4 regions of the Pseudoalteromonas sp. XMcav1-K genome follow, and region 1 is predicted to be linked to each of the others. Evidence: predicted binding sites of a transcription regulator. Region 1 holds the regulator's gene; each other region holds the start of a gene.
What was found. The regulator sigma-54, encoded in region 1, starts transcription at its own class of promoters, with help from an activator protein. The targets are predictions, from matches to a motif close to GTTGGCACGNNNNTNGNNT.
Positions count from the first base shown of each region.

Region 2: ACHSBP_RS04035 (DUF2726 domain-containing protein) is a predicted target of sigma-54. The motif match lies at 1,220-1,238, and genes of this name have one in related genera.
Region 3: flgJ (flagellar assembly peptidoglycan hydrolase FlgJ) is a predicted target of sigma-54. The motif match lies at 2,552-2,570, and genes of this name have one in related genera.
Region 4: ACHSBP_RS03395 (YggN family protein) is a predicted target of sigma-54. The motif match lies at 3,937-3,955, and genes of this name have one in related genera.

Region 1 covers NZ_JBIPJE010000037.1:7,425-13,608, reverse strand. The annotation lists gene mgtE (magnesium transporter) at 1-783, opposite strand, end outside; gene ACHSBP_RS07615 (HPr family phosphocarrier protein) at 907-1,179, opposite strand; gene rapZ (RNase adapter RapZ) at 1,195-2,043, opposite strand; gene ptsN (PTS IIA-like nitrogen regulatory protein PtsN) at 2,059-2,514, opposite strand; gene hpf (ribosome hibernation promoting factor) at 2,516-2,803, opposite strand; gene ACHSBP_RS07595 (RNA polymerase factor sigma-54) at 2,826-4,322, opposite strand; gene lptB (LPS export ABC transporter ATP-binding protein) at 4,401-5,126, opposite strand; gene lptA (lipopolysaccharide transport periplasmic protein LptA) at 5,123-5,641, opposite strand; gene lptC (LPS export ABC transporter periplasmic protein LptC) at 5,643-6,184, opposite strand, start outside.
Region 2 covers NZ_JBIPJE010000029.1:6,835-13,018, reverse strand. The annotation lists gene mtnN (5'-methylthioadenosine/S-adenosylhomocysteine nucleosidase) at 1-444, opposite strand, end outside; gene ACHSBP_RS04035 (DUF2726 domain-containing protein) at 579-1,172, opposite strand; gene ACHSBP_RS04030 (cyanophycinase and related exopeptidase-like protein) at 1,426-3,264, shown strand; gene ACHSBP_RS04025 (ATP-binding protein) at 3,306-5,630, shown strand; gene arcA (two-component system response regulator ArcA) at 5,635-6,184, opposite strand, start outside.
Region 3 covers NZ_JBIPJE010000013.1:2,175-8,358, forward strand. The annotation lists gene flgG (flagellar basal-body rod protein FlgG) at 1-686, shown strand, start outside; gene flgH (flagellar basal body L-ring protein FlgH) at 699-1,382, shown strand; gene ACHSBP_RS00490 (flagellar basal body P-ring protein FlgI) at 1,391-2,485, shown strand; gene flgJ (flagellar assembly peptidoglycan hydrolase FlgJ) at 2,620-3,609, shown strand; gene ACHSBP_RS00500 (flagellar basal body rod C-terminal domain-containing protein) at 3,609-5,618, shown strand; gene flgL (flagellar hook-associated protein FlgL) at 5,624-6,184, shown strand, end outside.
Region 4 covers NZ_JBIPJE010000025.1:103,465-109,648, reverse strand. The annotation lists gene ACHSBP_RS03410 (HAMP domain-containing sensor histidine kinase) at 1-1,368, opposite strand, end outside; gene ACHSBP_RS03405 (hypothetical protein) at 1,768-1,908, opposite strand; gene ACHSBP_RS03400 (diacylglycerol/lipid kinase family protein) at 2,130-2,993, shown strand; gene ACHSBP_RS03395 (YggN family protein) at 3,066-3,884, opposite strand; gene ACHSBP_RS03390 (PA3496 family putative envelope integrity protein) at 4,163-4,342, shown strand; gene ACHSBP_RS03385 (MarR family winged helix-turn-helix transcriptional regulator) at 4,632-5,072, opposite strand; gene ACHSBP_RS03380 (glutathione peroxidase) at 5,074-5,556, opposite strand; gene ACHSBP_RS03375 (LysR family transcriptional regulator) at 5,639-6,184, opposite strand, start outside.

The DNA of each region.
Region 1 (6,184 bases):
GGCTTCTTCACGAATTACATCAACAATGTCATCGATGGTAATACGGCCAAGTAATTGGCTGTCTTCGTCGACAACAGGGGCTGAAATCCAGTTATGACGTTCGAATAATTGCGCAACTTCTGACTCACCCATACTAACAGGGATTGCTTCAGATTCATTATCCATCACTTCACGTACAGTGAGTAACGGACTTTTTGTCAATAATGTCGCAAGCTGAATATCACCCAAAAACTTATTTTCTTTATCGACAACGTAAAGTTCATCGGTGCCTTCAGGCAATTCGCCTTTTAAGCGTAAATAACGTAAAACTACGTCGAGCGTGACATCAGGGCGAATCGTGATGGTATCGGTACTCATTAGAGCACCCGCGGTTTCTTCCTCGTAAGATAAAACAAATGTCGCGCGCTCTTGATCTGTTTTATCCATTGAGCCCAATACTTCTTGGTATACGGTATCGGGTAAGCTACGTAACACTTCTGCAAGGTCATCATCATCCATTTCTTCCGTTGCAGCGGCAATTAGCGCAGGATCCATTTGCGCGATAATGCCGTTACGCACATCTTCAGAAAGTTCTTCTAAGGTTTCACCTTGCAGATCAGGGTCAACCAATTGCCATAAAACAGTACGGCTTTTATGCGGTGAAGACTCCAACAATAAAGCAATATCACACGGTGGCATATGCGCTAACATGCGTCGAACATGCACAAACATGCCGCTACTTAGGGCTTTTGTAACCTCATGTAGTTGTGTTTGTGAGTAGTCTTGTTCTAGTGCTTCTGGCATGTTCACCCTATTATTTATTGAAGGTTGGAGTGAATGATTGCAACTCTTTGATTTATTAGAGTTAACTTACGTCTAACTTATTGTAGCATTATTGCAGAAAAATGTTTTAACTAAGTTAGCTGTTTATTCGTCTTCGTTAAACTTAGCTTGAATTAAATCGCCTATGGCAAGTAACGCTTGATCTTGGTCAGGACCCTCACAACGCACTAATACCTCTTTACCTTGCGAGCTTTCTAACAGCATTAAACCCAATACACTATCAGCTTCAGCCGTTTTACCGCCTTGGGATAAACTAATTTTCGCATCAAATGCCATTGCGAGCTTTGCTAGTTGGGTTGCAGCGCGAGCATGTAGCCCTAACTTGTTTTCGATTAAAAATCGTTTTTCAACTGACATAATAGTCGCTTATGCTTATTTGTTTACTTGCTCACGATGGTGGGCTTTTACGTTTTTATGGTGTTTGGCGAAGCTATCAGCCAGTGTTTGCGCTAAATAAACTGAACGATGCTGGCCGCCAGTACAGCCAATTGCAACGGTTAAATAGCTACGGTTATTACGCTCTAAATGCGGTAACCAAGTTTCAATAAAGGTTTGCACTTGCCATGCAAATTTATGAACTACAGGCTGGCTAGAAAGGAAGTCGATCACTGGTTGGTCTAACCCTGTTAATGGCTTAAGAGCAGGCTCCCAATGCGGGTTTGGTAAAAATCGGGCGTCAAAAACATAGTCAGCATGTTTTGGAATACCGTGTTTATAACCGAATGACTCAAACGTGATAATTAACTGATTTGATTTTTTACCGAGTACTTTCTCTCGTATGCTATCGGCAAGTTGGTGAACACTTAAGCCTGTTGTATCAATAAAGATATCCGCTTGTGAGGCGATAGGATCGAGCAGCTTTTTCTCAGCTTCAATGGCTTCTTCAAGGGAGATATTATTCAGTGATAACGGATGCAAGCGGCGCGTCTCTGAAAAGCGCTTAATTAGCGTGCTGTCATCGCTATCAAGGTAAAATAAGGTTGGTGTTGCAAAACCAGGTAAATAGTCGAGTACTTCTTCTATTTCCTCTGGCTCTTTAGTCATATTACGAGCATCAACACTCACTGCAATTTTGTCGTATTTATCTGAAACTGAGCGGATCAACGAAGGCAATAAATTAACAGGAATATTGTCAACAACATAATACCCGAGATCTTCCAATACTCTGAGTGCGACTGTTTTTCCTGAACCAGAACGACCACTGACTAAAATAAGTTGCACTTACATCTCCCTTAGTTAACTCGCCTCACTACTAATGATTTGATATAGCTGATGATTATTTTCAGCGTGACGTAGTTGACGGCAAAACTGCTTATCTTTTAGTTTATCAGCGATGGTGGCTAAAGTCTGCAAATGTTGCTGGCACTTTTGTTCTGGTATGAGCAGTACGATAAAAATATCAACGTCTTTATCGTCGATGGCATCAAACGGAATAGGTGACTGATTTACAATTAAAAAGCCAATGGTATTTTGTAGGCCATCAATGCGGCCATGAGGAATGGCGAGGCCTTTACCAATACCCGTGCTACCTAGTTTTTCGCGTTGCAGCAAGGCTTCAAGAAACTCTTGAGAAGTAATATCAGGGGCTTGCTGATGGGCAAGGTCGCTAATAAATTCAAACAGTCTTTTTTTGCTATTAAAAAGGACCGCGGTTTTAGCGCAGTCCTCAGCAATAATATCGGTTAATTTCATTTTAGTGGCGAGAAAGTTTCTCTTTGTGCTTAATTACTTGGCGGTCTAGTTTGTCGACCAGGCCATCGATTGCTGCATACATATCTTGATGCTCGGTAGAGGCAAACAATTCGCCACCGTTAACATGCATAGTAGCTTCTGCTTTTTGTGATAGTTTTTCAATATCTAGAATAACGTGCACGTTATTTATATGATCAAAATGCCTCTCTAGTTTTGCAAATTTGTTAGTGACATAGTCTCTTAAAGAATCAGTAATTTCTACGTGACGACCTGTTAAGTTTAATTGCATAAGCATTTTCCTTCTATTTGGTCTAGATCAGGCTCTTGCGCTGATTAGACGGTGGTATGGATAGCGACTCACGGTATTTTGCGATAGTGCGTCGCGCCACTTTAATTCCTTGTTCTGCTAGTAAGTCGGTAATCTTGCTATCACTTAATGGTTTAGCTGGATTTTCCGCCGCAACTAGCTTTTTGATCAGTGCTCGAATCGCGGTAGATGAACACTCACCCCCATTTTCCGTGCTAACGTGGCTTGAAAAAAAGTATTTAAGCTCATAAATGCCACGTGGTGTATGCATGTATTTTTGCGTTGTTACACGCGAGATAGTCGACTCATGCATCTCGACCATTTCGGCAACGTCGTTTAAAACCATAGGTTTCATTGCTTCGTCACCATATTCAAAGAATGCCTGTTGTTGTTCAACAATGCAATTGGCTACTTTTAATAAAGTATCATTGCGACTTTCTAAGCTTTTAATAAACCATTTTGCTTCTTGTAAATGGTTGCGAATAAACTGGCTGTCAGTGCTTGATTTCATCGAGCGAGTAAGCGCAGCATATTGTTCATTCACGCGGATCTTTGGCATGCTATCGTTGTTTAAATCAACGCGCCAGCGTCCTTTAATTTTCTTTACTGAAACATCGGGAACCACATATTCAGGTTCTTCTTTTATGATGCTTTCAGCTGGTTTTGGATTAAGGCTATGTATTAATGTTAAGACTTCTTTTAACTCAGGCTCCTTGAGTTTAGCCTTCTTCATTATTGTACGATAATCACGTAATCCTAAAAGTTCCATATGGTTTGAGATTACGCTCTTTGTTTCGTTTAGCCAAGGGGTATTTTTGTCGTACTGATTGAGCTGGATCAATAAACATTCTTGTAACGAACGAGCAGCAATACCAACAGGGTCAAAGAGTTGAACGCGTTTAAGTACAGCTTCAACTTCGTCTAGTTCAATTTGTTCTTGGTCGTCAGATTGCTGTACCGCTTCTAAAATTTCTTCGCTACTTTGTGTTAAATAACCTGAATCGTCTACCGCCTCAACAATGGTGGTTGCGATCATCTCGTCGGTGTCGCTGAACGGCGTTAAGCGTAATTGCCACATTAAGTAATCTTGCAATGATTCGCTGGTTGAGCCTTGATACACAGTATCGTTGTCAGGAGCTGGGGCGTTACTGACAGAAACAGGTGCGGCGCTGATATAATCATCCCACGACACATCCATAGCTAAATCGTCAGAAATATTCTCGTTGCTAAGTGCGTCGCTTGATTCTATTTCACTTTGGCTTGGCGCTGCTTCAACATCATCGCTATTTATTGATTCGTCTTTGTTTGACTCAGTGTTTTCGTTGTTTTGTTTATCGTCACTGTAGTCAATGTCTTCTTCAAGTAAAGGATTGGCATCAAGCGCTTCTTGAATTTCTTGCTGCAAATCTAACGTACTCAGCTGCAACAAGCGAATAGCCTGTTGCAATTGTGGAGTCATTGTTAGTTGCTGCCCAAGGCGAAGCTGTAAAGATTGCTTCATGTAGTTATTCTAATCCTTCTTTCGATTTCAAGCCGCTAGTTAACAATTCAATTCCAAATTTAAGGCCTATAACTATTACTATAGTCTGAATTGTTCACCTAGGTATACATCGCGTACTTTTTGGTTGTTTAAAACGTCTTCAGCTGTGCCAGATGCGATTAATTCGCCGTGAGAAACAATGTAGGCTTTTTCACATACATCTAAGGTTTCACGCACGTTGTGGTCTGTTATTAACACGCCAATGCCGCGATTTTTCAAATGCTCAATTATTTTCTTTATATCTATCACTGAAATAGGATCAACACCAGCAAAAGGTTCATCTAACAGGATAAATTTGGGGTTTGCGGCTAATGCGCGCGCAATTTCCACACGACGACGTTCACCGCCCGACAATGCCATACCCTGTGAATCTCGGATATGGCCAATGTTAAATTCTTCTAATAAATCATCGAGCGCTTCTTCACGTTGCACACGATTAAGTTCTTTGCGTGTCTCTAGAATCGCCATGATGTTTTGATACACAGTAAGCTTTCTAAAAATCGACGATTCTTGCGGTAAATAACCAATACCTAAACGGGCGCGACTATGCATTGGTTGCAATGTAATGTCATTATCGTCAATACGAATAACGCCATTGTCGCTCGGTACTAAACCAACAATCATGTAAAACGTCGTTGTTTTACCGGCACCGTTAGGACCAAGCAAACCAACGATACTACCAGCTTTCACTTCTAAGCCAACATTTTTTACCACTTGGCGTGATTTGTAACTTTTAGCCAGCTTTTCGGCAATTAATGTGCTCATTGTCCGCCTTGTTCATTTTGCGTATTGATGATGGTTTTTACTTGGTTAGTTGAGTTTTCAGCTTTTTTAGACGTCACTGTTTCAGCTGCGCGATCATAGATGATGGTATCTGCTGACATCATGTCGCCATTTTGTTGAAATTTAGCGCCACCAGACATTGTAAATAATGATTTAGCCACGTCATAAGTGACTTTTTTAGCACTTGCGACAATGATTGATCCATCTTCTTGTTCAGCACTAAATTTTACCGGATCACCACTGGCAATAAGTAATTGCTGGTTATCTCCTAACTCTGCTCGTTTATGTGCTTCAAGGTAATCGGCGGTGATGGTCATATTGCCATGCTTAATTTGTACATTATGGCGAAAAATACCGACATTTTCTTTTAAGCGAGCAGCTTGCTCATCGGCGTCAATCTCAAGTGGATGCTTAAGTTTGATCTGCTCAGCGATAGCGTGTCCACTTGTGATACACAAAGTGACAGCTAGTCCAGCGATTGACAGTAATTTCGTCATGTTATTGGTCATAATAAGTGGTCTTTGTATGGTTTATTAACTTAATAACTTGCTCTTCTAAATTAGCATTGAGGCCTTGTCCTTTAATTTCAAGTCCCGGACCTGTCATTTTTACTTCGGATTGAGAAGTCATTAGTTTGCTATTAATTAAATATTCTACGCTTGCCGCTTCAATTGTATTGAGCATGATATTGGGCGTTAGACTTTTGGCAATAACGTTTTGTTCCAAAATGAGCTTTTCGTTATTGTAGAGCGTGGCTTCATCGGCAGTGAGCTGCCACACACCTTGTTCTGAAAAAATAGTAAATTGTGGTTTTTCAAAGTGGGTAAACCCCAAATCTTGATACATCGACATTTTTCGCGCCATCACTTTATGGCTGACAGTACCAGATTCATTAAAGTTGGTTTGTTTTAAGTCGGTTGCAATGTAATCAGGAATACTGGCAACGTTTTCAACAATCGGTTTTGGTTCTTTGGGAGTAAAGAAGTAAGGCAACCAAAGCCAAACCATGGCAATGGTGAAAAGTATAGTAAGTGCAATAC
Region 2 (6,184 bases), on a different contig from region 1:
ACAAATTTGGCCAACCATTGTTTTAATGCCTTTCGACATTTCAGCAATCGCTTTTTCAGCACTTTCTACAAGTGTTTTATGCGCAATAAACGCTGGTGGCATTTGTGGTACTTGACCCATTTCATAACCAAAAGCAATAACATCAACATCGTGATGACGCACTTCACTTGAAATAACCACATCGCCAACGTTCAGGCTTTGCTCAAAACCACCTGCAGAACCAGTGTTGATAATGCAATCTGGTGCGAACAACTCAATCATTAGCGTAGTAGCGAGTGCCGAAGCCACTTTACCAATACCAGATTGAACTAAAATGACGTTTTGCTCAGCAAGTTGACCTTGGTAAAACGTGAAGCTACCGCGCTCCGTAATTTTAGTGTTTTCAATCGCAGCTTTTAAAATAGCTACTTCTGGCTCCATTGCGCCAATAATACCGATTTTCATAATGGTTACGCCTATTAATAGGGAATAAATAAAATATGGCGGAATTATAGCTAGGTTACTAATAAATTCACAGACAAAATAAAACCCGCAATGTGCGGGTTGTTAGCGGGTAAAGAACAACACGCTGTAAAAAATTAAACTTGTGCCAGAGCCGTTGACTGCGACTTAACCTGTGACGGAGACAACACTGCCGTAGGTTTACTGGTTGCTTTTCGAATAGGTGGTTTAGAATTGGTTACTTGTTTACCCAATTTAAATAATATGGCCTGTCTTACTTCTTGTGGCTTGTAACCCGTTTTTACTTTTATGCGAATAAGCGGTACACCGGCAGATTCTAACGCGCCATTTACAAACCAGTCTTTTTTCGCCTTGTGACCATTTTTACTAGCATTATTGACTAAGTCGATTGCTGCAACAATCTTCAAGCTTTCTTTATCCAATAATACGTAATCAAGCTGTTTATTTTGCGCTTTAGCAAGTGCACTGCGACGTGATTTGTCATCGGTGCCCGGTTGAAAATCTAAAATATCAACCAACCTAACGCGACTTACAATTTTGTAGTCAGAGCCAATCGCTTTTTCCAGCAAATTTAAAAACGCCGTTTCTACCTGAGTAAATAACGATTTTTTTTGTGTAAACGGGTAAGGATTTCCCGAGTGGGTAAATTTTGACGCAACAAACGCCGCCATAACCACTAACACTAGAATTAATAACGAAACAAGTTCCATAGATACTCCAAATCAAAACTTTGACGCAAACTTTTTCATAATGAATTAAGCAATAAAAGTGCCAAAACTTTATTACTACATCGATTGGGTTTTATGGGAATTTTGTTGGCTTAACAGCGCAACTACTTGTTACTCGCGCAGATACTGGGTAAAATTCGAAATTCCGTTGTGCTCATTCGAATTTGGGGTTTGCCGACTCGCTCTGTTCGGTATCTAGATTGACGCAATAAAATAACAATAAATGGTGTTACTTATGCGCTTCGCTCGACTTTGCTTGTTTAAAATGACAAATAAAAACACGTTTAGTAAGAACGTACAAACTTTTGTTAGTTCAATAATCGCAACTTCTTTTGTTGCGTTCACTCCTGTGGCGGCTGTTTCGGCTAACACATTACTTATGCTCTCAGACGACCTTAAGGTTTGTTCCAGTGAAAATCAACGTTTCTGTACTAAAGAGGGAAAAGAATCGTTTTCCGATGATGTAAAACAAAAAGCCATTTTTGATATTACCGATGAAGCACTGTTACGGGTTTCTGAGTATGCGTGGACTGAACAAGAAGAATTAAAGAAACAAGTTGCTGATATTCTAAAAGCGGTAAAACCTAAATTTGAAAGCAAAACATTAACGGAGCGCCAGTTTGTAAGAGCGCTGCGTGGTGTGTCAATTGAAGTTGGCACAGAAACGGTTTCAGGTCGTGATATTTGGCAAAGTCTATACGAATTTGAAAAGCGTAATCTGTTCGATTTGTTAGAGCAAAAGCAAGCTGAAAGTCGCTCAAAACGCAAAAAAACCGAAGTTAACTGGGCGCAAAGCACAAATTTAGAGGCAACACTTGCTTACCAAAAGTTATTTGATTTAAGTGTTGAAATTTCAGGTCCTAAGCGCAAACCGCGTATTGCTGTAGTAACAGGCACAGATCGCGACCCATATGCACGCGTTGACTATTACCTAGGATTGTTTGAGCAAATTGGTTTTGAAGCAACTTGGTTGCCAATTGATGCAGCAATGCAAACGGCTATTACGGCAAAAGAATATGAAAAGTCGTCTTGCGATAGTCTAGAAGAATTCCAAATAAAGCGTTTAGCGAGCTTTCGCCGTGAAGTACTTTACCCAGATTTATATCGTCAGCAAGTTAGTGAATGTAAAAAGTCGTCGCCATTAATTGACACCATCAAGCGAATGGATGCGATTTATATTGCTGATGGTAGCCCATTATTAAGTTACCACGCGTTTTACACGCCAACCGGTGCTCCAAGTGAATCGCTTACAAAAATCATTGATATGTTTAATAAAAATGAAGTGTTAGTTGCGGTTGAAGGCGGCAGTGTAAATGCGATCACTAATGCTAGAAAACCACTTAGCATTTTGGCGGGCGCTGTTAATGAAATTAATACGATTGTGCCTATGTCTTTCGCATCTGGCCATGACGCTTGTAGCTTAGGTGCTGATTGTATTGCACTTGAAAGCGAACGTGACTTTACAGTTGTTGAATCACCAATTCTACCATTACTACCGTTTGGTATTGTTGATACTCAAGTATCGAAACGTGGTAAACAATTACGCGGCCTACATGCGGCGCTATTCAGTGATAATCAGCGTATATTTGGTTTAGATGATAAAACAGCTGTCGTTGTTACCAATCAAGACAATAACCTTGAGCTAGAAGTGATTGGCTCTGGCGGTATGTGGTTGTTTGAAGTAAACAGAGAAAATAATGAAGGTGGTGTACGCGAGTTTACAAGTCACTACTTCACACATGGTGATCATATTGCAATGCGCAGCGGTGGGGTTTCAGTGGAGTTCCCGAGTTGGAAGTATGCAACTCAGTTAAATGGGTCTCAGCCACAAGTAACTTCAGCACAAGCGCTATCACGTAACAACTTCTTTAAGTTGAACGAAATGATGTGTCAAACAGGTGCTAAGCAGGCACTTGGCAACGACCGAATTAATGAACAAGACGTTAGTTTATCAATTGCACAAAGCAGTTCAGCATTGGCACGCTTAGGCGTAGCTAAAGTACGTGGCGGCGAGTTTAGAGTATGTTCGCTTTCGCAAGTTGCAAATAAGCTGACGGTTTCACCAAACCTATAACTTTACGTGGTGAGCTATAACTTGAACTATAGTTACATATTATGAATAGCTCACTTTCAAGCTTTTGGGTAATCGCCCTTAACCGATTAATTGACCGCCTTGGCACAGGTAAAGCTGGGGCGGTCATTTTTGTTTTAATTCAACTGATTGCGTTAGCGGTAGCCTGCACTTATTACTATATCTCGTTAGGCGAAGTGCCTTGGTTAGAAGTTGTGGGCATGTTGGTATTTGCCGCAATTCTAGCGCCATTATTTATCATTTCTATTTTTGATATTAACCATCAATTGAGCGCCTCCAATCACTATATTGAAAGTGCTACTAAACAAGAAAAATTACTTAATCAAAGCCTAAAAGAAAACATTCGTCGTTTAAATAATGAAATTGACGACAGAAAATTGGCATTCCAAGCAAAGCGCCGAGCGATTGAAGAGTTGCGCCGGGAAATTGCTGAACGTAAACGTACACAACAAGAGCTTGATGAGCAAGAAGTACTGTTACGCTCAATTGTGGATTCATCTCCCGACTTATTTTATTACCGCGATAATTCAGGCCGCTTTGCTGGTTGCAATAGAATGTTTGAAGAGGTGATGGGGTTGTCGTCAGAACAACTTATTGGACGTCGCGCGGATGATATTTTTGGCAAAGGGTTAACACCATCGGTACTTAATACCGATAACGAAGTTCAGCAAAACCATGTTTCTGTCACGCTAGATGTAAGTTGCCAAGTTAATAAAGAACTACGCTGGTTTGAAATGCGTAAAGTACCGTTCTTTAATCCAAATAATGAATACATAGGCCTACTGGGTTTTGGTCGAGATATCACATCGCGTAAGCGCGCAGAGCAAGATCTCGAAACTGCATATAAAGACAAGGGTAAATTTATTGCAACCCTGAGCCACGAGTTACGTACACCGCTTAACGGTATTGTCGGTTTAACTCGTATGTTACTTGATACCGAGTTAAACGATGATCAGCGCAGCTGGTGTAACACAGTGTTTTCGAGTGCGGAAACCCTTGGCAATATATTCAACGACATAATCGACCTCGATAAGGTGGACCGAGAGCAATTAGACATTGCATGTGAGAGCGTCAATCTTGCTGATTTTCTCAATGACATCTTTAATTTTGGCGGCTTAATCGCGCAACAGAAAGATCTTGAATTTAAAGTACACCAAGACGGCGTGTTTGATGTACATGTGGAAATTGACCCGACCCGTTTACGCCAGGTATTGTGGAATCTTATTAATAATGCGGTGAAGTTTACGCAGCAAGGAACCGTCACTCTCGATTGTAAACGCGTCTATCGCGGTCAGACGTCTTATCTCGAAATTAGTGTGAGCGACACAGGTATTGGTATCGCCAAGGACGAGTTAAGCCGAATCTTCGATTTATACTATAAAGTACCTGATTTATCAGGGGGCAATGCACTTGGCTCTGGAATTGGCTTAGCGGTGTCACGTGCACTTATTTTGGCCATGGAAGGCGATATTCACGTTGATAGTAATGTGGGAGAGGGTAGTACCTTTAATATTGAAATTCCATTGGTATTAACCGAGCAACCAGTGCAACAAGTTTATGACGGGCGCCCACTAAATATATTATTAGTAGAAGATGTGCCGCTTAACGCAGATATCGCAATTAACTTGCTAGAGCAGCGTGGTCACGATGTGATTTGGGCGGAAACAGGTGAAGATGCGCTTTCGTTTATTGAAACCGAAGATGATTTAGATTTAGTGCTGCTCGATATGCAGTTGCCCGACATTAATGGCGACCAAGTGGCGCGAATTGTGCGTTCACGTGAAGAGTTTGACCATTTACCATTAGTTGCATTAACTGCAAACGTGCGCCGCGCTGAGGAAGATTTAGCAGGTGTTACTATGCAAGGGTCATTGGCTAAGCCGATTAATACGCGAAAACTTGATGGAGTACTTGCAGAGTTATTCCCTCATTCAACCAAAGAGGTTGAAGTAGAAGATAAGAGTCACGATAAAAAGTCTACGCTGATTACAACACAGGATAGTGCATTACTGGATGTTGAAACATTAGAAGATTTTGTTGAGTCTATGGGCGCTCAGTCTTTCTTACGTGGTGTGCAGTTGTTTGAAAAGCTATGGCCAAATTACTTAAAAGAGCTGGAACAAGCCCTTGAGCATAAGCAGTACAGCGAATACAAGTCAGTTGCCCATAAACTAAAAGGTGCGGCAGGCTCAGTGGCTTTAAAAGTAGTGCAACAGCTTGCAAAGCGAATGGAAGATAATGCTGAAACTGCTGAGGATAGCCAATTAGCACAGTGGTTGATTGAGTTAGTTTCAGATATAGAAAAAGGGCTTAAAGCCCTTCATCAAGTATTGGATTTAGCTGATTAACTAATTAATCAATCTTACCAATAAAGCGGTAACCTTCACCATGAATTGTGCTGATAAGCTCTGGTGTGTTTGCTTCGCTTTCGAAATGCTTACGAATACGACGAATCGTTACATCCACTGTTCTGTCATTAGCGCGTAATTCACGACCTGTCATGTGCTTAATTAGCTGCTCACGGCTAAAGATACGACCCGGAGCGTCCAGCATTAAACGTAATGCGCGATATTCACCTTTAGGTAAGCGCTTAACATCACCTGTTGGCGAAGTTAAACAACGGCTATTTTCGTCAAGTTCCCAGCCATTAAAGGTAAGAAGACCAGAACTATTGCTTTCGATTTCGTCGCCATTTGAGTTAGTGCGCGTTAAAAGGTTACGTGCACGAATTGTCAACTCGCGTGGGTTGAATGGTTTAGTAATGTAATCGTCTGCACCAATTTCTAGACCAAGAATACGATCTACGTCGTTGTCACGACCAGTTAAAAAGATAAGACCAATATTACGTTGCTGACGAATTTCACGTGCTAAGATTAAGCCGTTTTTCCCTGGCAGATTGATG
Region 3 (6,184 bases), on a different contig from region 1:
AAAAAAGCCGTGCGATTTTCGAAGATTTGCTTTATCAAAACATTAATCAGCCGGGGGGGCGCTCATCGCAAGATACGCAGCTGCCATCGGGTTTAATGTTAGGTGCGGGTTCTAAAGTAGTTGCCACGCAAAAGAATTTCTCACAAGGAAATATGCTAACAACTGATAACTCGATGGATTGGATGATTCAAGGTCAGGGCTTTTTTGAAGTTGCGATGCCGGACGGTAGTCTTGCCTATACGCGAAATGGCCAATTTACTACGGATGAAGAAGGTCGCATTGTAACATCGGGCGCGGGTTATCCATTGCAGCCAGAAATGAATGTCCCTGACGATGCACAGCAGATTATTGTATCGCAAGATGGCGAAGTGTCAGTACGTATCGCTGGGCAAGCAGACAATGCAGTAATTGGTCAGCTCACCATTTCTGATTTTATTAATCCATCAGGTCTTGAGCCTATGGGACAAAACCTCTATACAGAAACCGCAGTAAGTGGCGCACCTGTGCAAGGTAACCCGAGCGTGGATGGACTAGGTGTGATTGTGCAGGGCTCTCTTGAAACATCAAACGTGAATGTAACCGAAGAGTTGGTAAATCTTATTGAGACGCAGCGCGTTTATGAGATGAATTCAAAAGTCATCTCTTCGGTTGATGAAATGTTGAGTTACATTAATCAGCAGCTTTAATAGGTGGTTAGCATGAGTAAGTTACTATTAACATTGATCGGCAGCGTACTTTTAAGCGGTTGTGTGACAACAGCAAACCGCTTCGTCGAACGTGATGATCCGTATTATGCACCGCTGTATCCTGAAGATACCGATGTGTCGCAGGTAAACACGGGGTCACTTTATAATATACATTACTCAAATGACCTTTATTCAGACCAAAAAGCGCTGCGCCAAGGTGACATTATTACCGTAGTGCTGAGTGAATCAACTCAGGCGTCAAAAACTGCAAAAACGGAAACTGACCGAGAAACGGACTTTGCACTATCACCGGTTACTGGATTTGGCGGTAATGCAGTTACGATCAATGGTGATGCGTTGCAATACGGTGTTGGTTCAGAGGGCTCATATAAAGGCGATGCGAAGTCAGATCAGTCAAATAGTCTAAACGGTAATATTTCAGTTAATGTGATGCGTGTATTACCAAACGGTAATTTAGTTATTCGCGGTGAAAAGTGGCTTACGCTTAATACCGGTGAAGAATTTATTCGTTTAGAAGGCATCGTTCGTCCGAAGGATGTTAGTGCTGACAATATGGTGATGTCTACCCGTATTGCAAACGCACGTATTCAGTACTCTGGTAAAGGGGCACTGGCAGATGCACAAGAAGCAGGCTGGTTAGCCCAGTTCTTCTTAAGCCCATTAAACCCTTTTTAGGAGGTCGCATGCGTAATTTTGCTATTGGTTTTATCGCGCTTCTTAGCCTTTTTAGTTTCCCAACAACAGCAGAACGCATTAAAGATGTGACTGTTGTTGAAGGGGTACGTAGTAACCAGCTTGTTGGTTATGGTTTAGTTGTTGGTTTGCCTGGCACAGGTGAAAAAAGTAGCTTTACCGAGCAAAGTTTTAAAGCCATGCTAAGCAGTTTTGGTATCACGTTACCAGCAAACTTAAAGCCTAAGATTAAGAATGTCGCAGCAGTAGCTGTACATGCAGATTTACCGCCGTTTGTGAAACCGGGTCAAACAATCGATGTAACCGTATCGTCAATTGGCAGCGCATTAAGCTTGCGCGGTGGTACATTAATTCAAACCTTTCTAAAGGGCGTTGATGGCAATGTGTATGCAATTGCACAAGGCAGCATGGTGGTTAGCGGATTAGGCGCCGAGGGTGCTGATGGCAGCAAGGTATTAGTAAATACACCAACTGTAGGACGTGTTCCAAATGGCGCGATTGTCGAACGTGCGGTCGCATCGCCGTTCAACCAAGGTGATCACATTACATTTAATTTGCACCGTCCTGATTTTTCTACTGCAAAAGCCTTATCTGATACGATTAACGATTTAGTAGGCCCAAATACTGCCACAGCAATGGATGCAGCGTCGGTTAAAGTGTTAGCGCCACGCGACCCAGCGCAGCGCGTAGCTTACCTTGCTACTTTAGAAAATCTTGAATTCGAACCAGCTGATAACAGTGCAAAAATTATCGTTAATTCGCGTACAGGCACTATCGTGATTGGTAAAAATGTTACTTTAGAACCCGCAGCAATCACCCATGGTGGATTGACTGTCACGATTGCAGAGCAGCAAAACGTTAATCAACCCAACGCACTTGCTGGTGGGCAAACGGTTGTTACCGAACAAAGCATTATTGATGTTGCCCGCGATGATACCCGTGCTTTTGTGTTTGACCCAGGTGCGAGTTTAGATGATCTCGTGCGAGCGATTAACGAAGTCGGCGCGGCGCCAGGTGATTTAATGGCAATACTTGAAGCGTTGAAAGAGGCGGGCGCAATAAGTGGCCAACTAATCGTGATTTAAGTTTACAGATTGTTACTTGAGCCCTGCATTGCAGGGCTTTTTTGTTTAGTGCTTTAATTTGATTTCTTTGGCTTGATTTTTGCATTGGTTTATCAGTGTGTTTCGTAGCCAATTTATTGAATGAGAGCTGACTTATGGATGGTAACAACATAAATCATCAACAAAGTTTCTTTGACTTGAGTAACTTAGATTCTTTACGTCAAGAAGCGCTGCAGGGCGATCCTGATAAAAAAGCGCTTAAGCAAGTCGCAGCTCAGTTTGAATCGATTTTTACCCAAATGCTATTTAAAAGTATGCGTAAAGCCAACGAAGCATTTGAAGACGAAGATAGCCCGTTTAATGAAAGCAGCGTTAAATTTTATCGTGATATGCACGATCAACAGCTTTCTATGGAACTTTCACAAAGTGGTGCATTAGGGCTTGCCGATATTATTGTCCAGCAACTTTCACCCACGCCAGGAAAATACACCCCTGCAAGTTTGTTTTCATCAAGCCAAATTGCGCCAATGCAAAAGCCTTCATTGAATACTGCAAATACAGATTCATCAAAACAGATAAATACTACAGGTGAAGAAACAGCCTTTGATAATGAGCAGTCGTTTGTTTCTGAGCTTTGGCAGCACGCTAAAAGCGCAGCTGAAAAAATAGGGTTAAGTCCTGCTGTTATGTTGGCGCAATCTGCGCTTGAAACAGGCTGGGGAAAACATGTGATTACTAAAAGTGATGGGCAAAGCTCAAATAATTTTTTCAATATTAAAGCTGACCGCGCATGGCAAGGTGATAAAGCTGCTAAAGCTTCGCTTGAATTTGAACAAGGCGTCGCTGTTAAAAAACAATCTAATTTTAGAGCGTATAACAGCATTGCTGAAAGTTTTGATGATTTTGTTAACTTTTTACAGCAAAACCCACGCTATCAATCAGCACTTAAAACAACGTCAGACCCATCTCAGTATCTTGATGAATTACAAAAAGCAGGGTATGCCACTGACCCTAATTATGCAGACAAAATTAAAGATGTGCTAAAGCGCAGTGAATTTACGCAAGCACTCAACGCTGTCGCTTCAGGAATAAATGTAAACGATATGATGAAAAGTTCGATAACAAGTTTAGGAGGCACTAACTAATGTCTTTTAATCTACTTAATATTGCAAACTCAGGTGTACGTGCAAGCTCAGAGTTACTGCAAACTACCAGTAAAAACATTACCAACGTCAATACCGAAGGTTATGTTCGAGAGCGCACAGAACATAGAACACTGTTCGATAATCAAGTTGGACTTGGGCAAACTTTCCGCTTAGTGAATAGTTTTGCACAAGAGCAGCTTAATCGCGATATTTCCAATGCGGCTTTTTACAACCAAATCGTTAGCGAGTCCGCGCGAGTAGATAGTCTATTTGCTGAAGAGTCTAATAGTCTCGGAACGAGCATCAACTCGTTGTTTGGCTCGTTACAAGATAGTTTAAACCAACCATCGTCTAATGTTAGCCGTTCCCTGTTTTTTAGTAATGCCCAAGGTTACATCGATCAGCTTAACCGATTATCGGGTATCGTTTTTGATCAAAAAACCATCGTTAACGATCAGCTCGAGATCTATGCGAATGAAGCTAATTCACTTATCACTAAGATTAGCGAGCTAAACTTATCAATTGCATCGGGAACATCGGGGCCTGATGGCAGTGCTCTAAATAGCACTATCAATCAGCGTGATTTGGCAATTAAAGAGCTATCTGAATATATAGACATTGAAACACTTGATGGTCCAAATGGTGAAAAACTGGTGTTTATGGGCACGGGTGAAGCTGTTGTAATGGAAGATGGCGCGTTTAACTTATTTTCACTTTCTGGCGATCCTGATCCTAATTTTAAAGATTTAAAATTAGATGTGGATTCAGGCAAAGCCATTCCGCTTGAAGTGAATACCAGTGTACTAAAAGGAAAAATTGGTGGGCTACTAGCTTACCGTGAGGAAATACTGATTTCGTCACAAAACAAGTTAGGCCAATTGAGCCTAGCAATGGCGGATGCATTCAATCAGCAAAATAGGCTTGGATTAGACGGTGATGGTGAGCTTGGCGGCGATTTATTTACCATTCCAACCGCTGGAGCCTATTCCTATGCAGCAAACACGGGGACGGCCCAAATAAGTGGAACCATTGAGCCGGGTAAAGGCAGTGAATTACCGCCAAATGATTTTTTAATTGAATATACAGCAGCGAACCAAATTACAGTTACAGCGCTTGATTCATATGGTGATCCAATTGGTACACCTATTGTTGCAGCTGTCGCTGCTGGGCAGGCTAATTCGGGCACAGCAGTAGGCGGAGAACTTTTTGGTTTGCAAATTAATGTAGGAGCTGGCGCTGCGGTTGGTGATAAATTTGAACTTAAACTTAACTCAGAGGCATCGACGAGCTTCGAGCTTGCAACCATGCGACCGGAAGATTTAGCGTTAGCGTCACCGATACGCACTAACAGCGACTTAGCCAACAGAGGGTCAGGTAATATAGCGTCAAGCACTGTTTCTGACACCACTGCACCAGGATTTAATCCAGGTCCTCCGCCAGCTTTAGCTAATGGCACCATTACACTAACTAAAACGGCAAACCCTAATGAGTTTACAATTACAGATGGTGCACCACCCGTAACGAATACGGTTGTTTTAACACCGCCTTATGACAATGTTTTGGCACAAGCAGGTGCACCATACAATACCTATGGTTTTGATTTTAACCTTGAAGGTATAGCAGAAACGGGTGACTCATTTACGATTGAGTTTAATACTGATGGCTTTGACGATAGCCGAAACGGTCTTTTACTGGCAGAAATTCAAAATCGAGAGTTAGTTAGGTCAAGTGCTATCGTAACCAATGGTGATAACCTCACTAAGATTAATGAAGCATACGGTAATATAGTGACTGATGTTGGTATGAAAACTGCGCAAGCTAAAACCAATCAAGTGGCATTTGATGCGTTAGCTAATCAATCTAATGCGTGGTATGAGTCGATTTCAGGTGTCAATTTAGACGAAGAAGCGGCTAATTTATTACGTTATCAACAATCTTATGCAGCAGCGGCAAAAATCTTAAGTACCGCAAGCACAGTATTTGACACAATTCTTAATGCAGCGAGGTAGTCGAGATGCGTTTATCGAATAATATTATGTATCAAAATAGCCTCGATAGTATTTTAAGTGGCCAAGAGAAACTTGTAGATTCTCAACTAAGAGTGAATACGCAGAAAAAAGTACTAACAGCAGCGGATGATCCCGCCGCTATGGCACAAGCGAACTTGATTACGAAAAAACTAGAACTGAATGACCAGTTTGACAAGAATATGAGTTTCTTGCGCGGGCGCTTAGAAGTAGAAGAAAATGCGCTAAAAAGTATGAATACGCAAATAGAGCGAGCACGCGAACTTTCTATTCAAGCTGGTAATGGTGCATATACTCACACCGATCGTGAGGGTATTAGTAAAGAATTAGCTGAAATTCAAAAAAGTTTACTTGATTTGATGAATACGCGCTCTGAAGATGGGCGTTTTATTTTCTCTGGTTTTCAAGATAGTAAAGCGACTTATTCTTACGATAGTGCTAGTCAAACTTATACATACAACGGCGATCAGGGTAACCACTCGATTCAAGTTGCTACTTCAACTTATATTCAAGCTACTGACAATGGCGCAGATTTGTTTGAAAAAACC
Region 4 (6,184 bases), on a different contig from region 1:
ACGACACAATACTTTAACTTCTGTAACCGCATGTTCAGTCGAGTAGCTAAGTGCATTTTCTAACAAAATCATTAGTACTTGGCGAATTCTACGTTCATCAAGCTCAAGACTGATCTCTTCGCTAATATCAAATACTATATCTTGTTTACGCTCTTGCGCTTTACGACGGTACACATAACACAAATCCTGAATCAGCTTTGATAGATTCACTTCACTACAAGAAAGCCTTAACTCACCTGCGCTCGACCGCGCAACTAGCATCAAATCATCGATCAATGCAGTGGTGTGACTTACTTGATCAACAACTGCAACAAGGGTTTCAAGGTAATCATCAACATTCTCTGAATGACTGCGTAACAAGATCTCTGATTCACCGCGAATTATTGTAAGAGGCGTGCGTAATTCATGAGAAATATCAGCTAAAAATTGGCGACGCTGCTTATCAACATAGGCCAATTTTTCGTTACTCAAAGCCAAGGCTTTTGTCCGCTCTTGTACTTTTTCTTCTAGCTGAAGTTTAGCCTCACCCAATTCTGTTTGTTTTGTTTTTAGCTCACTTGCCATAAAGTTTAAGGCATCTGCAAGCTTGGCAAATTCGGTGTCTTTTAGTTTTGGAATACGGTGTTCTAGTTTGCCGGCTGTAAACTGGCTAGCTGCAAACTGAAGTTGTTTTGTTGCCTTTGAAATACGCTGCCAAAAAAACCAAATGGTCAGCATCATAAACAAACTTAATAGCCCGAGTGCAATTGCCAAGTAGCGGTTATTGCGCTCAGACATAATTTTACTGTTATCACGGATCGCTTCAGCCTGTAAATTTTCTTGCTTTACGGCCTCACTTATTAAGGCATTAAATTCAGCATGCACGCCCTGTTGCTGCAATAAACGATACAGGCTTTGCGCTTCAGATAATTCACCACGTGTAATAAGCGACCTGATTTCTTGCGAAGTCGTAATAATGCGCTCAACTTTTTGTGTTACTCGGTCTAACAACGCGAGTTCATTTTGCGTGCTGACCTCAGGTGCCAAAGCTACTTTTTTTAACAGGGAATTACGTACTTCAACAATTGCTGTACGCAACTTTTGCTCATTTTCTTCGCGTAACTCAGGCGCAAGCACGATGCCATTGCGCGACATTTCACCGATCGCAACAAGCTTTTCGAAAGTGTAAAGGGCAATATTTGAATACTGGTTAAGAATTTTATGAACAAGTTCTGATTTTTGTGCATTGTCTTTAAAGCGGTTTGAACTATCAAAGTAAAGACCTGCCATCGCTGAGCTGAACAGTGAAATAATCACTAACGCGATAAGTAATTTATGAGTAAGGCGACTTTGGATTTGATAAGGAAGGTGATTCAACTGCTTTTCCATTCAATGGGTTACCAACTAACTAGTGCATAAATACTAAGTTAGCCGTAAATTTGCGAGTTTACTATATTGTAAGAAGTAAAAAGAGTTAATAATTCACCTACCTATTAACTCTCACAACAACAATATTGGGATTGCGTTCCTGTCCCCTGAAAATACCATCGACTTAAATATTCTTACGTCAATTAAAGCCGACGGTAATACAGGAACGCGAGACATATAGTAATGACAACAGCTAAATTAAGCCTGTTGAATTAATTAAACTTTCCTAAGTCATATTTAAAAATTAGTTAAACAACATAACTGACTTTAAAAAGCATTAGATTATTAAATAAAAAAGGCTGTAATTTATAAAATTACAGCCATTTAAACAGGTGCGAACGGTCGCAAATAAATCATCATTTATTTATATGCAACTGCGCCTGCTAATGCGAGTTTTTTGCCATAGCGGTTTAACTTAGCCAATAAGCTTTTTTTACCGTTATTAGAACGAGTTAATTGACCTTGAGATTGGCCACCTTGATTTAACGTTTGTTTAGTCATGTGATTGCTCCTGTTGTTTAACTAGGTGCTATTTTGCGTTCAAACATGGTTAAAATCCAATCAATAAAATTACCATTTTGACATGAATTTTTCTAATGCGAAATTAAAGTAACTATAGTTGCATATAAACTGCATAAATGTGCAAAACCCAATCCTATCTATTTGACCTAAAAGCCTTAAACGGGCAAGCTTGTGCTTAGCGTTTTATTAATCACCATTTCATGAATAAACATTATCTAATTGTTTTAAACCCACTACCAAATAAACAAAAAAAATATTGGTTAAATTGGCTCGTTACCACCTTAAAGCAGCAACAACATAGCTACTATATTTTTACGACCTCAGCAGTATTAGCGGATAACCAACTTTTCTTTAAACAACATTTGGCAGAGTACACTGAAGTGATCATGCTGGGTGGTGATGGCACGCTGCACTTGCTAGCCAATTGTATGGCTTACAGCAACAAACCAATTACCGTTTTGCCGTGCGGTACAGGTAACGACTTTATGCGCAATTTTGCCTATAGCAAACAACAACTAAAGCAGTTAGTACAAAGCGATCGCGTAATCACGATTGATTTAGGAAGAGTTAATGCGCGTTATTTTATTAACAGTGCCGGCGTAGGCTTTGACGCTGAAATCGTAGAGCGTACCAAAGGAAATAAAGGCTGGTTAGCGCGTTTCAGCTATTTATATCATACCCTTGCTTGTCTTGTATTCTTTAAGGAATCACTCTTATCATTACAGCAGCAAGGTAAAGAAACGCATTATAAAAACTTTCTTACGGTGTTTGCTAATGGCAAATACTTTGGCGGCGGTATGAAAATTGCGCCCAACGCAGAGCTAAACTCGTCGCACTTAATGCGTTACAGTGTAGAAAAAACGCATTTAGCCAAAAAGCTTTGGGCTTTACCTAAGCTCTATTACGGTAAACATATTTCGCTACCAGAAGTGAAGGAACACGCATTTACACAACTTGAAGTCTTAACCCCAAACTTGCCTGTGCAAGCAGATGGAGAATCTGCAGGCTACACACCTTTGGTGATTGAAGTAGCTAAAAGCGCGTTAACGATAAAAATAATTTAACACCATAAAAAAGGAGCCTAGGCTCCTTAACATTGATGACTGACGCTTTAATCTAAATTCAATATCCTTAATTTAGATTGATGACTTTTTAGTTTCGACTTTAAATACATCGTAATTTGCAAGTGCCGGAATACGCGCTTGTAACTCATCCTCTTGCATTGCTAGGTCTTTAAAGTCAAAACACATTTGGTCGGCTCTTTGCTCAATATTCTTCGCTTGTAGCTCAACTTTTTCTTCTATTTGCTCGCCCATACGTTCCATGCGCTGCTCAAACTCGCTCATATCACCACCAGAGCTTAACATTTCGCTACCTAGCGTAATCAGCAAGCTGCCAATGGATTCCATAATCATTTCTTCCATTGCTTGTTCCATTTGCTGGTCGAACTTACTATCGAAGGTATCGCCAATGTTATCGAAACGGCCTTGATCCATAATGAATGTGCCACCGTCATAAAATGCAGCGTGAATTTCATCGCCAATCTCAGACATCATTTGTTCCATTGTAGCCATATTTTTTAAGCCAAATGCATTGCCCACTTCGCTTAGGGCAACACCTGCTAACGCGACACCTTCCATCGCAATCTCAGCCACTTGTGGAACCTGACCGCGCACATCGCTAGAGTAACGGGCAAGTAATGTTTGATCCGCTGCAGAAAGTGACTGCGCTTCGCCATTAATCTGCAAGTTACCATCTTGGTCAATAACCACTTCACCTGAAGCGGCTTTGATATTAACCGTATCAGGTGTAATTGATAGGGTGTTGTTAAATTCTAAATTGCAGCTATCCGACGAAAAGCTCATATTGCTATCGTGACCATCTTGATGTGCTACTGCATTTGTTGATAAGCCAATACACGCTGCCACTGCTGTTGTTAAAAGTAATTGTTTCATAGTGATTCCCGTATCTTTTGCGTTTTAATTTTTTCTCTTGTTGATATAGCTATATCAAGGTCAGTGCCAATTCTAAAAAACATATAAAATACATATAGATAACCATTTTCACGTGCCTTTAAGAGCTTCTAAAAAGCATGTAAAAACTAAAAAATAGTAAATTTAACCATATGATTTGTGTATTTGACTAAGTTAATTGAAATATATTTACTTGCGCAAAATACAATAATGGTTATTACTGTTTATGAGTGCTTAAACATTTAATGTTGAGGGTGATCATGAAAGACAATTACCAAAACATAAACAATCAAGAGCCGCTAAATAGCGATTTAGAAAACAACCAAGAAAACGAACATAAACGCGAAGTTAAAAAGCGTTTAGAAGATATTTTAGAAAGAAAGCGATTACGTAAATCCATTGGCATGGATGACACCCACAATTACTGGGATGAGCTATAACAGCATTTCGCGCCATTGTTTAAAAACAATAATTAGCCACTGTTGATGTTTTATGTGGCGGGTATTGCACACCCCTAATTCCAAACTTAGTCACACAAAAATAATAAAAACAGCCAATACAAGTTAAGCCATAGAAGTAGAGCGTGTTGATCTTTGTGGTCTAAATTCTGTTTAAATCCAAAGCTTTTTGATCGCGGCGTTGTCTTGTAGGCCAGCGGACTAAGTCAATAAGCAACAACAAAGAACAAAACGCTTTAGTTAATCTGAACACAGTTAACCTAAATTTAGGTTAACTGTGTTCGTTTAACTGCAACATTAAATCACCGAGCAATGCTTTTAGTTGGGCCGCTTTATCAAGATCTAACCCCACTTTATCTACCAGTTGTGAAGGTAGGCACGAAAGCGACTGCTGTAGAGAGTTACCGTAATCAGTTAAATAAATACGTACTTTTCGCTCATCCCAATCATCACGCCTGCGCTCAATTAAGTTGTTGTCGGCCATACGCTTTAAAATAGGCGTTAATGTATTATTATTTAAAATTGCCTGCTGCCCAATTTCACCTACAGTAACACCATCTTGCTGCCATAAAATCAGTAAAATAACGTACTGCGGATAAGTTAGTTTGTATTTGTCTAACTCAGGCTGGTAAAGCCGCGTCACTAGACGTGACGCCGCATAAATTGGAAAGCAAAGTTGATTTTCTAACAGTTGCTCGGGCTTACTTGCCATACTATTGCGCCAGTGCTTTTTCGATATAGCTAGCAAGTGCGTCAGGTTTTGTTGTTGGGGCAAAACGCTTAACTGGCTTGCCATCTCGGCCAATTAAAAACTTAGTAAAGTTCCACTTAATTTTATTGCCTAAAATACCCGACAATTCAGTGCGTAAATACTTATAAAGTGGGTGGCTATTTTCACCATTTACATCGATTTTCTCTGTCATAGTGAAATCAACGCCATAGTTAATTAAGCATTCACCCTGAATTTGTTCTGGCGAGCCCGGTTCTTGTTGGCCAAACTGATTACACGGGCAACCAATAATCACTAAACCTTGGTCGCTATACTTTTTGTGTAACGCTTGAAGACCTTCATATTGCGGTGTTAAACCACACTTACTCGCAGTATTTACGACTAATACGACTTTGCCTGCAAAATCTGCAAAGTCGATATTCTGACCTTGCAAACTGTTAATACTAAATTGATAAAATGGTGCCATTAGCTTTCTCCTCTATTGCAGCCAATATATCGTGCACGATATAATCGCACAATAATAGTTCAGAAATTGAAATAAATCGCGGTCATCTCGATTTAAACTCTTCAATTAAAAAATCTATTAATAAACGTACTCTTAAGGGCATTAGATCACGGTTGGGGTAGACCAGCCAAGAAGCGTTATCAGCAACTTGATATGAGTCTAATAAGCTTACTAATTTGCCACTTTCAATATAGTCACCAACAATATCATACGCTAGATGCGCAATGCCTAAGCCCGATAAACACGCTTGCAACAGCGCTTCTCCATTATTGCTGCGCCAACGTCCAGCCACCTTAAACTCTTTAATATTGTCGCCCATATTAAAGCGCCAACGGTTAGTCACCGCTATTAAACAATTATGCTCTATCAATTGCTCTGGGTGGCTTGGTGCAGGAAACCTTGCTAAGTACTCAGGCGATGCAACTAAAGTCATAACACGTGTTGAAAGTGGCCGCGCAATTAAATTAGAGTCAGCCATTCGGCCAAATCGAATCGCTAAATCAACGCCTTCGGCGATCAAATCTACATTGCGGTTATTAAAATCCATGGTAATCGACACTTGTGAATAACGCTGACAAAACTGCGCGAG